Regions from separate parts of the Xanthomonas graminis pv. graminis genome, predicted to be linked through region 2. Evidence: predicted binding sites of a transcription regulator. Region 2 holds the regulator's gene; each other region holds the start of a gene.
The links. The regulator HrcA, encoded in region 2, represses chaperone genes, less so after heat shock. The targets are predictions, from matches to a motif close to TTNGCACTCNNNNNNNNNGAGTGCNAA.
Positions count from the first base shown of each region.

Region 1: a site for HrcA is predicted at 1,866-1,892, ahead of KHF85_RS18205 (co-chaperone GroES). Genes of this name have one in related genera too.
Region 3: a site for HrcA is predicted at 1,211-1,237, ahead of rpoH (RNA polymerase sigma factor RpoH). Genes of this name have one in related genera too.

Region 1 covers NZ_CP076255.1:4,192,613-4,195,880, forward strand. The annotation lists gene groL (chaperonin GroEL) at 1-1,392, opposite strand, end outside; gene KHF85_RS18205 (co-chaperone GroES) at 1,529-1,816, opposite strand; partial or broken gene KHF85_RS18210 (endonuclease) at 2,083-2,373, shown strand; gene cutA (divalent-cation tolerance protein CutA) at 2,624-2,956, shown strand; gene KHF85_RS18220 (protein-disulfide reductase DsbD family protein) at 2,961-3,268, shown strand, end outside.
Region 2 covers NZ_CP076255.1:2,684,020-2,687,287, reverse strand. The annotation lists gene recN (DNA repair protein RecN) at 1-1,116, opposite strand, end outside; gene hrcA (heat-inducible transcriptional repressor HrcA) at 1,229-2,287, shown strand; gene grpE (nucleotide exchange factor GrpE) at 2,472-2,993, shown strand; gene dnaK (molecular chaperone DnaK) at 3,143-3,268, shown strand, end outside.
Region 3 covers NZ_CP076255.1:682,280-685,547, forward strand. The annotation lists gene KHF85_RS02905 (response regulator) at 1-277, shown strand, start outside; gene ung (uracil-DNA glycosylase) at 300-1,028, shown strand; gene rpoH (RNA polymerase sigma factor RpoH) at 1,248-2,126, shown strand; partial or broken gene KHF85_RS02920 (trimeric intracellular cation channel family protein) at 2,251-2,871, opposite strand; gene KHF85_RS02925 (NAD(P)/FAD-dependent oxidoreductase) at 2,928-3,268, opposite strand, start outside.

The DNA.
Region 1 (3,268 bases), 1.5 Mb from region 2:
CACCGACGGCTCTTCACCGGCGTTGGTGACGATCTCGCGCAGCGGCGCTTCCATCGCGCGCAGCGCGATCTGGATACCGTGGGTCTGATCTTCGTTAGCGCCCTTCAGATCGCCGATCGCGGTCAGCGCGCGCACCAGGGCCACACCGCCGCCCGGGACCACGCCTTCTTCCACGGCCGCACGGGTCGCGTGCAGGGCGTCTTCGACGCGCGCCTTCTTTTCCTTCATCTCGATCTCGGTCGAAGCACCGACCTTGATCACCGCCACGCCACCGGCCAGCTTGGCCACGCGCTCCTGCAGCTTCTCGCGGTCGTAGTCCGAAGAAGTCTCTTCGATCTGCGCCTTGATCTGCTTGATGCGCGACTCGATCGCCGAGCTGTCGCCCGCGCCGTCGATGATGGTGGTGTTCTCCTTGGAGACCTGCACCTTCTTGGCGCGGCCCAGGTCCTTGATGGTCGCCTTCTCCAGCGCCAGGCCCACTTCCTCGGAGATCACGGTGCCGCCGGTCAGGGTGGCCATGTCTTCCAGCATCGCCTTGCGACGATCGCCGAAGCCCGGCGCCTTGACCGCCACGACCTTGACGATGCCGCGGATGGTGTTGACCACCAGGGTCGCCAGCGCTTCGCCTTCCACTTCCTCAGCCACGATCAGCAGCGGCTTGCCCGACTTGGCCACGCCTTCCAGCACCGGCAGCAGGTCGCGCACGTTGGAGATCTTCTTGTCGTGCAGCAGGATGTACGGGTCGTCCAGGTCGGCCGACTGGCTCTGCTGGTTGTTGATGAAGTACGGCGACAGGTAGCCGCGGTCGAACTGCATGCCCTCGACCACGTCCAGCTCGTTGTCCAGGCCCGAGCCTTCTTCAACGGTGATGACGCCTTCCTTGCCGACCTTCTTCATCGCGTCGGCGATGATTTGACCGATCGACTCGTCGGAGTTGGCCGAGATGGTGCCGACCTGGGCGATCGCCTTGTCGTCGGCGGTGGGCTTGCTGATCTTCTTCAGCTCGACCACGGCGGCCTTGACCGCCTGGTCGATGCCGCGCTTGAGGTCCATCGGGTTCATGCCGGCGGCGACCGCCTTGGAACCTTCGCGGATCAGCGCCTGCGCCAGCACGGTGGCGGTGGTGGTGCCGTCGCCGGCGTTGTCGGAGGTCTTGGACGCGACTTCCTTCACCATCTGCGCGCCCATGTTCTCGAACTTGTCGGCCAGTTCGATTTCCTTGGCGACGGAGACGCCGTCCTTGGTGATGGTCGGCGCGCCGAAGCTCTTCTCGAGCACGACGTTGCGGCCCTTCGGGCCCAGGGTGGCCTTGACGGCATTGGCGAGAATGTTGACGCCGCGCACCATGCGCGAACGAGCGTCTTCACCGAAACGGATATCTTTGGCAGCCATGTGTGTAACTCCGGAATGCGTGATTGGGGATTAGGGATTGGCCAAGAGCGGGATTCGGGGGAGATCCGGGATCGCGCCGCGGCGAGCGCAGCGCGAATCGCGAACCCCCACTCCCGATCCCGCGATCGGCGGCGTTTTAGCCGACGATCGCGAGGATGTCGTCTTCGCGCAGCACCTTGTACTCGACGCCTTCGGCCTTGTAGCTGGAGCCGGCGTACTGGCCGTAGATGACCTTGTCGCCGACCTTGACCGCCGGGGCGCGGACGCTGCCGTTGTCCAGCGGCTTGCCGCTGCCGATGGCCACGATCTCGCCCTTGGTGGACTTTTCCTTGGCCGAATCCGGGATCACGATGCCGCCGGCGGAAATTTCGTCGGCTTCGATCGGCTTGACTACGACGCGGTCGTGAAGCGGCTTGATGCTCATGAGAGAGACCCTTTTAAGTGATTGATTGGTCTAGGAAAGGCTGGCGATGTTAGCACTCGCACGTGACGACTGCCAGCAACGCTCGCGAAAAAACCCGGTACGCCGGGATGCGCAAGATGTGGTGCTGGCCGGCGCTCTTTCAAGGGCTGGCGGCAAAAAAATTTCGTTTCCGCGGCCGGCCCGGCCGCGGAACTGCTTCCCGAATTCCGCAACGCTGCCAGAGTGGCAGGCCAGGCTCGCAGACCCGGGGCGGGGAAGAGTTGTCGATGACGCGATCCGCCATTGCCCTACCTCTCGCCTGTCTGCTGGCCCTGGCCGGCCACGTCCAGGCCGCCGTGTTCATCAACGCATTGCACTACGAAGATGCCACCGCCGCCGGCGATAGCGGCGAGGGCGTGGAGATCGTCGCCACCGCCGGCGAGAGCCTGAGCGGCTACAAGGTCTACCTGTACAACGGCAGCAACCCCGGCAGCGCCGCCGTCTACGCCAGCACCGCGGTGCCGGCCGGTAGCCTGGTCAACTGCGGCGGACAGGTGCGCATCGCCACCGTCGGCTATCCGCAGGCGCTCGCACCGCATTGAAGGCTCGGCGGCGGATGGCCGCCGGGCCGCTGCGGCCGTGCGCAGCCTCCAGGCCGCCGGGCATTTCCCGCGGCGGATCGGTTCGCCGCCGCACGGCCCGGCAGCAGGCCCGGCCACGCGCTCGCGGCCATCGCGCACCGGCCCGCAACCAGGCACCCGCAGACCTGTACTCATGTCCGAACCAGGCCCGGCAAAGCCCTGCCGGCGTCCCTATACTGTCGGCCGCATGTCTTCGCCCCCACTCCGTTTACTGTTCAGCACCTGCCCCGATCCGGCCAGCGCCGCGCGGATTGCCCGGGTCTTGGTCGAAGAACGGTTGGCCGCGTGCGTGAGCCGCCTGCCCGGCGTGCACGCCACCTATCGCTGGCAGGACGCCGTGGAGCAGGCCGAGGAAGTGCTGCTGCTGATCAAGACCGCCACCGACCGCATCCCCGCGCTGCAACAGCGGCTGTGCGAACTGCACCCCTACGACGTTCCCGAACTGATCGAGGTCGAGGTGGCCGGCGGCCTGCCCGCCTACCTGCAGTGGGTGTACGCCGAAACCCGTGAGGAACCGTAAGCCGATGACCGTGTTTCACCGTATCGCCGCCCTGTGCCTGCTGGCCCTGGCCGCCTTTCCCGCCCTGGCGGTCGACGAAAAGGATCTGCTGCCGGTCGATCAGGCCTTCGTGCTCACCGCACGGGCGCCCGAGCGCGGCCGCATCGAGCTGCACTGGAAGATCGCCGACGGCTACTACCTATACCGGCACCGGATCGCAGTGCGGGTGCTGAGCGGCTTCAAGCCCAACCCGACCCTGCAGCTGCCGGCCGGGCACAAGAAGACCGACCCGTACTTCGGCGAGGTGGAAACCTATCGCGGCGAGTTGAACGC
Region 2 (3,268 bases):
CTGCGCGCCGCGCTGGCGGGTGCCGCTGAGTGCGGCCGCGGCGTCGCGCCAGGCCCGGGTGGCGCGGGCGATCTCCGCATCCAGCACGTCCAGCAGTTCGCCGGCGCCGCGCAGGCCCTCGACTTCGGCCAGCAGCGCGTCGCGGTGCTCGCCCAGCGTGTCCGGGGTGACCCGGTGCTTGCGCGCCAGGTCGTGCAGCCGGCCCAGCTTGCGCTCCATGTCCTCGAACTGCGCCGGGTCGGCGTCGAGGTCGTCGCGCACCCGGTCGATCAGCGCCAGCGCCTCTTCCAGCTGGATCGTGGCGCTGTCGATCAGCGCCTCGACCTCGGCCAGGCGCGGCTCGTATTCGCCGACCTTGCCGAGTTCGTGGCGGGTCTGCTGCAGCAGGGCCAGCACCGCCGGCGCCTCGTCGCCGTTGAGCCGCTGCGCGGCGCCCTCGCAGGCGCCGATCAGCGCCGCGGCGTGGGCCTGCCGGCGATGGTTGGCGTCCAGCGCGGCGATCGCCGCCGGCGCCAGGTCCTCGCGCTGCAGCTCGGCCAGCTGGTGTTCGAGGAAGCCGATGCGGTCGGACACGTCGCCCTGCGCCAGCAGCGTTTCGCGCTCGGCCAGCAGCGCCTGCCAGCGGGCGGCGGCGGCGCGCACCGCAGCGCGTTCGGCCTCGTTGCGGGCGTAGGCGTCGAGCAGGCCGAGCTGGCTGCCGCGCGAGAGCAGCGCCTGGTGTTCGTGCTGGCCGTGGATCTCGACCAGGTGGCCGGCCAGTTCGGCCAGCTGCGACAGGGTCACCGGACGGCCGTTGATCCAGGCGCGCGAGCCGCCGTCGGCGCGGATCACCCGGCGCAGCTGGCACTGGTCGTCGTCGTCGAGTTCGTTTTCGCGCAGCCAGGCGCGCGCCGGGGCGGCCTCGGGCACGGCGAATTCGGCCGACAGTTCGGCGCGGTCGGCGCCGTGGCGGACCACGCCGCTGTCCGCGCGCAGCCCGGACAGGAAGCCGAGCGCATCCACCATCAGCGACTTGCCGGCGCCGGTTTCGCCGGACACCACGGTCATGCCAGGGCCCAATTCCAGTTCGGTCCCGCGGACGACGGCGAAATCCTTGATCGAGAGATGTGTGAGCATGGGGGTCGCAATCCAGGGCCGCGCAACGCTAGCACGCGGGGGGAGGTGGGCCAATCACTTGCCAAGCCGGCATGCAGCCATTATCTAGTGTCCAGTCTCACGGATTGATTGCATGCCCGCCTCCCCGGTCCACTCCTCGCTCGACCCACGCGCCCGGCAGCTGTTGCGCACGCTGATCTCGCGCTATATCCGCGACGGCGAGCCGGTCGGCTCGCAGACCCTGGCCCGCCACGCCGGGCTGGACGTGAGTCCGGCGACGATCCGCAACATCCTCGCCGACCTGGAGGACGCCGGCCTGCTCAGCTCGCCGCACACCTCGGCCGGGCGCATTCCCACCGCCACCGGCTACCGGGTGTTCGTCGACAGCCTGGTGCAGATGCGTCCGCCGGGCGAGGGCGAGGTGGCGCGGCTGCGCGCGGAGATGAACAACGCCGCCGGCACCCAGGCGCTGCTCGGCAGCGCCTCGGAGTTGCTGTCGGCGATGACCCACTTCGTCGGCGTGGTCAGCGCGCCCAAGCGCGAGCAGTTCGCGTTCCGGCATATCGACTTCGTGCCGCTGGACGCGCGCCGGGTGCTGGCGATCCTGGTGTTCGCCGACAACGAGGTGCAGAACCGGGTCATCGAACCGCGCAAGGCCTACGAGCCGGCCGAGCTGGAACGGGTGGCCAATTACCTGAACGCGCATTTCGCCGGGCGCGCGTTGGCCGACATCCGCGCCAGCCTGGTGCGCGACCTGCGCCATGCGCGCGACGAGATGGAACTGCTGCTGGCGCACAGCGTGGAGCTGGCCGAGCAGGCGCTGGCCCCGGCCGGCGACGACATGGTGCTGGCCGGGCAGACCAAGCTGATGGGGGTGCAGGACCTGTCGGACCTGGAACGGCTGCGCGAACTGTTCGAGATCTTCGCCAGCAAGCGCGAGATCCTGCAGCTGCTGGAGCGCACCATCCGCGCGCCGGGGGTGCGCATCTTCATCGGCGAGGAGACCGGGGTGGTGCCGCTGGAGAGCGTGTCGCTGGTCACCGCGCCGTACATGGCCGGCGGCCAGGTGCTGGGCGTACTGGGCGTGATCGGCCCCAAGCGCATGGACTACGACCGGGTGATCCCGCTGGTGCAGACCGCCGCCGAAGTCCTCGGCGCGGCCCTGGACCCGACCCCACCGAGCGAACGCTGACCGCCCCGCGCCCGCAGCGCCGGCACCCCTTTCCGCCAGCCAGCCAAGCCCCAGGCCGCGTATCCCCGGGTCCCCGGTCCCCGGTCCCGAGTCCCGAACACGCAACACAGCATCTTGAATCCGCCGCACACGCCCACATAGGTGGTGCGGTAGGGCGGGTGCATCTCCCGCCAGGGAACCGGAAATGAACCAAGATCACCCCGAATTCGATTCTGAACACCTCTCCGAGGCACAGCAGCCGGCCTCCGATCCGCTCCAGGCGGAGATCGAGATGCTGCGCAGCGAGTTGGCGCTGGTCAAGGCCGATGCGCTGCGCGAGCGTGCCGACCTGGAAAACCAGCGCAAGCGCATCGCCCGCGACGTCGAGCAGGCGCGCAAGTTCGCCAACGAGCGCCTGCTCGGCGACCTGCTGCCGGTGTTCGACAGCCTGGACGCCGGCCTGAGCGCCGCCGGCAGCGAGCCCAGCCCGCTGCGCGACGGCCTGGAACTGACCTACAAGCAGCTGCTCAAGGTCGCCGCCGACAACGGCCTGACCCTGCTCGACCCGACCGGGCAGCCGTTCAACCCGGAGCACCACCAGGCGATCAGCCAGGCCGAGGCCGACGGCGTCGCCCCGGGCCATGTGGTCCAGGTGTTCCAGAAGGGCTACCTGCTCAACGAACGCCTGCTGCGGCCGGCGCTCGTGGTGGTCGCCAAGCACGATTGACGCGCGGCGCCGGTGCGCGGCGCCTGAATCGGGCGCGGCCGCGGCGCAACGCTAATTTGCGGTGATGGCTTGAATGACCTGCGGCCATCCCTATATCCGAACCAGACCCCGGCAGCGGCCGGACACCAGAAATTTTCAGGAGTCATCCAATGGGCAAGATCATCGGTATCGACCTGGGCACGACCAATTCGTGCGTGGCGATCATGGACGGCGGCAAGGCCCGCGTCATCGAAAATTCCGAGGGTGACCGCACCACGCCCTCGATCGTCGCTTAC
Region 3 (3,268 bases), 2.0 Mb from region 2:
CCGCCGCATCGACCTGGTGCTGACCGACGTCACCCTGAAGGGCGAACTCAACGGCCGCGACGTGGTGCAGCGCATCCGCATCGACTTCGCCTACGGCAAGCGGCGCATGCCGGTGCTGGTGATGACCGGCGACAGCAACCCGCACAACCAGTCCGAGTTGCTGCGCGCCGGCGCCAACGACCTGGTGCAAAAGCCGATCGAGGAGCGCCTGCTGGTCACCAAGGTGCTGTTCCAGCTGCGCCTGGCCAAGCTCAGCGACAATGCCGTGACCTTCTGACCGACACCTCCACCGACCCTGCATGCGTAGCGAAGACGACACCCGGATCCAGCTGGAACCCTCCTGGAAGGCGCAGATCGGCGACTGGCTGCTGCGCCCGGAAATGCGCGAACTGGCCGCGTTCCTGCGCCAGCGCAAGGCGGCCGGCGCACGCGTGTTCCCGCCCGGGCGGCAGATCTTCGCCGCGTTCGACGCGACCCCGTTCGACCGGGTCGAAGTGGTGATCCTCGGCCAGGATCCGTACCACGGCTACGGCCAGGCGCACGGGCTGTGCTTCTCGGTGCTGCCCGGAGTGCCGGTGCCGCCGTCGCTGCTGAACATCTACAAGGAGATCGAGGACGACCTGGGCATCCGCCGTCCCGATCACGGCTGCCTGCTGCCGTGGGCGCAGCGCGGCGTGCTGCTGCTCAATGCGGTGCTCACGGTCGAGGAAGGGCGCGCCGGCGCGCACCAGGGCAAGGGCTGGGAGGGCTTTACCGACCATGTGGTGGACACCCTGAACCGCGAGCGCGAAGGCCTGGTCTTCCTGCTGTGGGGCAGCTATGCCCAGGCCAAGGGCAAGGTCATCGACACCCGCCGCCACCGCGTGTTGAAGGCGCCGCATCCCTCGCCGCTGTCGGCGCACCGCGGCTTCCTGGGCTGCAAGCATTTCTCCGCGGCCAACGACTACCTGCGCCGCCGCGGCGCCGCGCCGATCGACTGGAGCCTGCCGCCGCGCGCGGCGCTGGACGCGGCGGCGGGCGGCGGCTGAACCGTGGTTCGACGGCGATGCCCGAGGTGCGCCGCGTGTACGCAAATTTCGCAGGAGCGGTGCTAGTTTTGGCGCTCGTAACCGGTTACGCCTGCCTTGCCCAGTGTTCCAATGGCTTCCGTCACAGTCCGTTTCCTGAGTCGAATGTTGCATAAACAGAACGCAGGAACTTTTTACTGTACCCAGCAGTCTAGTTAGTTGACTGCTAAGATGAGCCCTATGAGCCAGACCATCCCTGCCACCGCGCTGGTGGCCAACAATCTTCCGATCCCCAGTCCGCTCGGTTCGCTGGATGCCTATATCGGCGCCGTGCATCAGATTCCGGTGCTGACCTCCGAAGAGGAGCGCGCGCTGGCGGTGCGTTATCGCGACCAGGAAGACCTGGACGCGGCGCGCGAACTGGTCCATTCGCATCTGCGCTTCGTGGTCCACGTGGCCCGCGGCTACAACGGCTACGGCCTGCCGCTGGGCGACCTGATCCAGGAAGGCAACATCGGCCTGATGAAGGCGGTCAAGCGCTTCGACCCGGAAATGGGCGTACGCCTGGTCAGCTTCGCGGTGCACTGGATCCGTGCCGAAATGCATGAGTACATTCTGAAGAACTGGCGCATCGTCAAGGTCGCCACGACCAAAGCGCAGCGCAAGCTGTTCTTCAACCTGCGCAAGTCCAAGACCCGCCTGGGCTGGATGAACGCGGCGGAAGTGACCGCGGTCGCCAAGGATCTCAATGTGTCCGAACGCGAGGTGCTGGAGATGGAGTCGCGCCTGTCCGGCCGCGACATCGGCTTCGATGCGCCGTCCGACGACGACGACGACCACGCGCCGCCGTCGCCGGCCGCCTACCTGATGGCCGCCGAGGAAGATCCCTCGCAGGCCTACGAGCGCGCCGACAGCGAGGGCAACCAGCTGCAGCTGCTGCGCGAAGGCCTGGCCGAACTGGATGCGCGTTCGCGCGACATCATCAAGCGCCGCTGGCTGGATGCCGACAGCAAGATCACGCTGCAGGAGCTGGCCGACGAGTACGGCGTGTCCGCCGAGCGCATCCGCCAGATCGAAGCCAACGCGCTGAAGAAGATGAAGGCGTTGTTCGTGGCGTAAGGGTTGCGTAGTTGCGGACGATCCATCCGCCAAGCAGAAAGGCCCGGTTTTCCGGGCCTTTTTCGTTGCGCAAGACGCGTGGAAACCGGCATGCCGCCCGCGGTGCAGACGCGCGTGTTGCCGGTCACGGCTCCCGCGGTGGCCGCGCCACCGGCAGGTGCCAGCCGTAGCGGATCGCCATGAAGCGCAGGCCGAAACACAGCGTGGCGCCGATCGCCAATCCTCACGGCTGCGGCAGGTGCAGCGCATGCGCTGCGGCGACCACGCCGCCGCCGAGCAAGGCCGCCACCGCGTACAGCTCGGCCTGCAGCACCACCGGCGTGCGCGCCACCAGCAGGTCGCGCACGATGCCGCCGCCGATGCCGCTGAGCATGCCGAGCAGGGTCGCGCTGAGCGGGCCCAGGCCGAACGCCAGCGCCTTGCTGGTGCCGTACACCGCGAACAGCGCCAGGCCGAGCGCGTCGAAGAGTTGCACCGGGTTGCGCAGGCGCTCGACCGTGTTGTGGCTGTAGAAGGTCAGCAGCCCGGCCAGGCAGGCGACGCCCAGGTAGTGCGCATCGCCGAGCGCGGCCGGCGGGGTGGCGCCGATCAGCACGTCGCGGGCGATGCCGCCGGACACCGCGGCCGCGCACGACAGCACCAGCACGCCGAACAGGTCCAGGCGGTGGCGCACGCCGACGGTGGCGCCGCTGATCGCGAACACGAAGGTGCCGAGCAGGTCGAGCAGGAACAGGAAGGTCGCCAAGAGGGCACTGCACAGTGGCAAAGGGCGGCCAGGATCGCAGCCGCGCCCCAGGGGTGTCACGCGTCCGGCGGCGGCGCGGGCGCGCCCTGGCGCGCGTCGTCGCCGAGGATGATGCGCGCCGCGCGCTGGTAGCTCCAGTACGCCCAGGCCCAGTTGAGCAGCACCACCAGGCGGTTGCGGAAGCCGATCAGGAAGAACACGTGCGCGGCCAGCCAGAACCACCAGGCCAGCAGGCCGGACAGCTGCAGCCGGCCCAGGTGCACGATCGCGGCCATGCGCCCGATGGTGGCCAGGTTGCCGTAGTCGGCATAGCGGAACGGTGCGTCGCCGGCTTCGCCGCGCAGCCGTTTCGCCAGGTTTTCGGCGACGTGCCGGCCCATCTGCTTGGCCGCCGGCG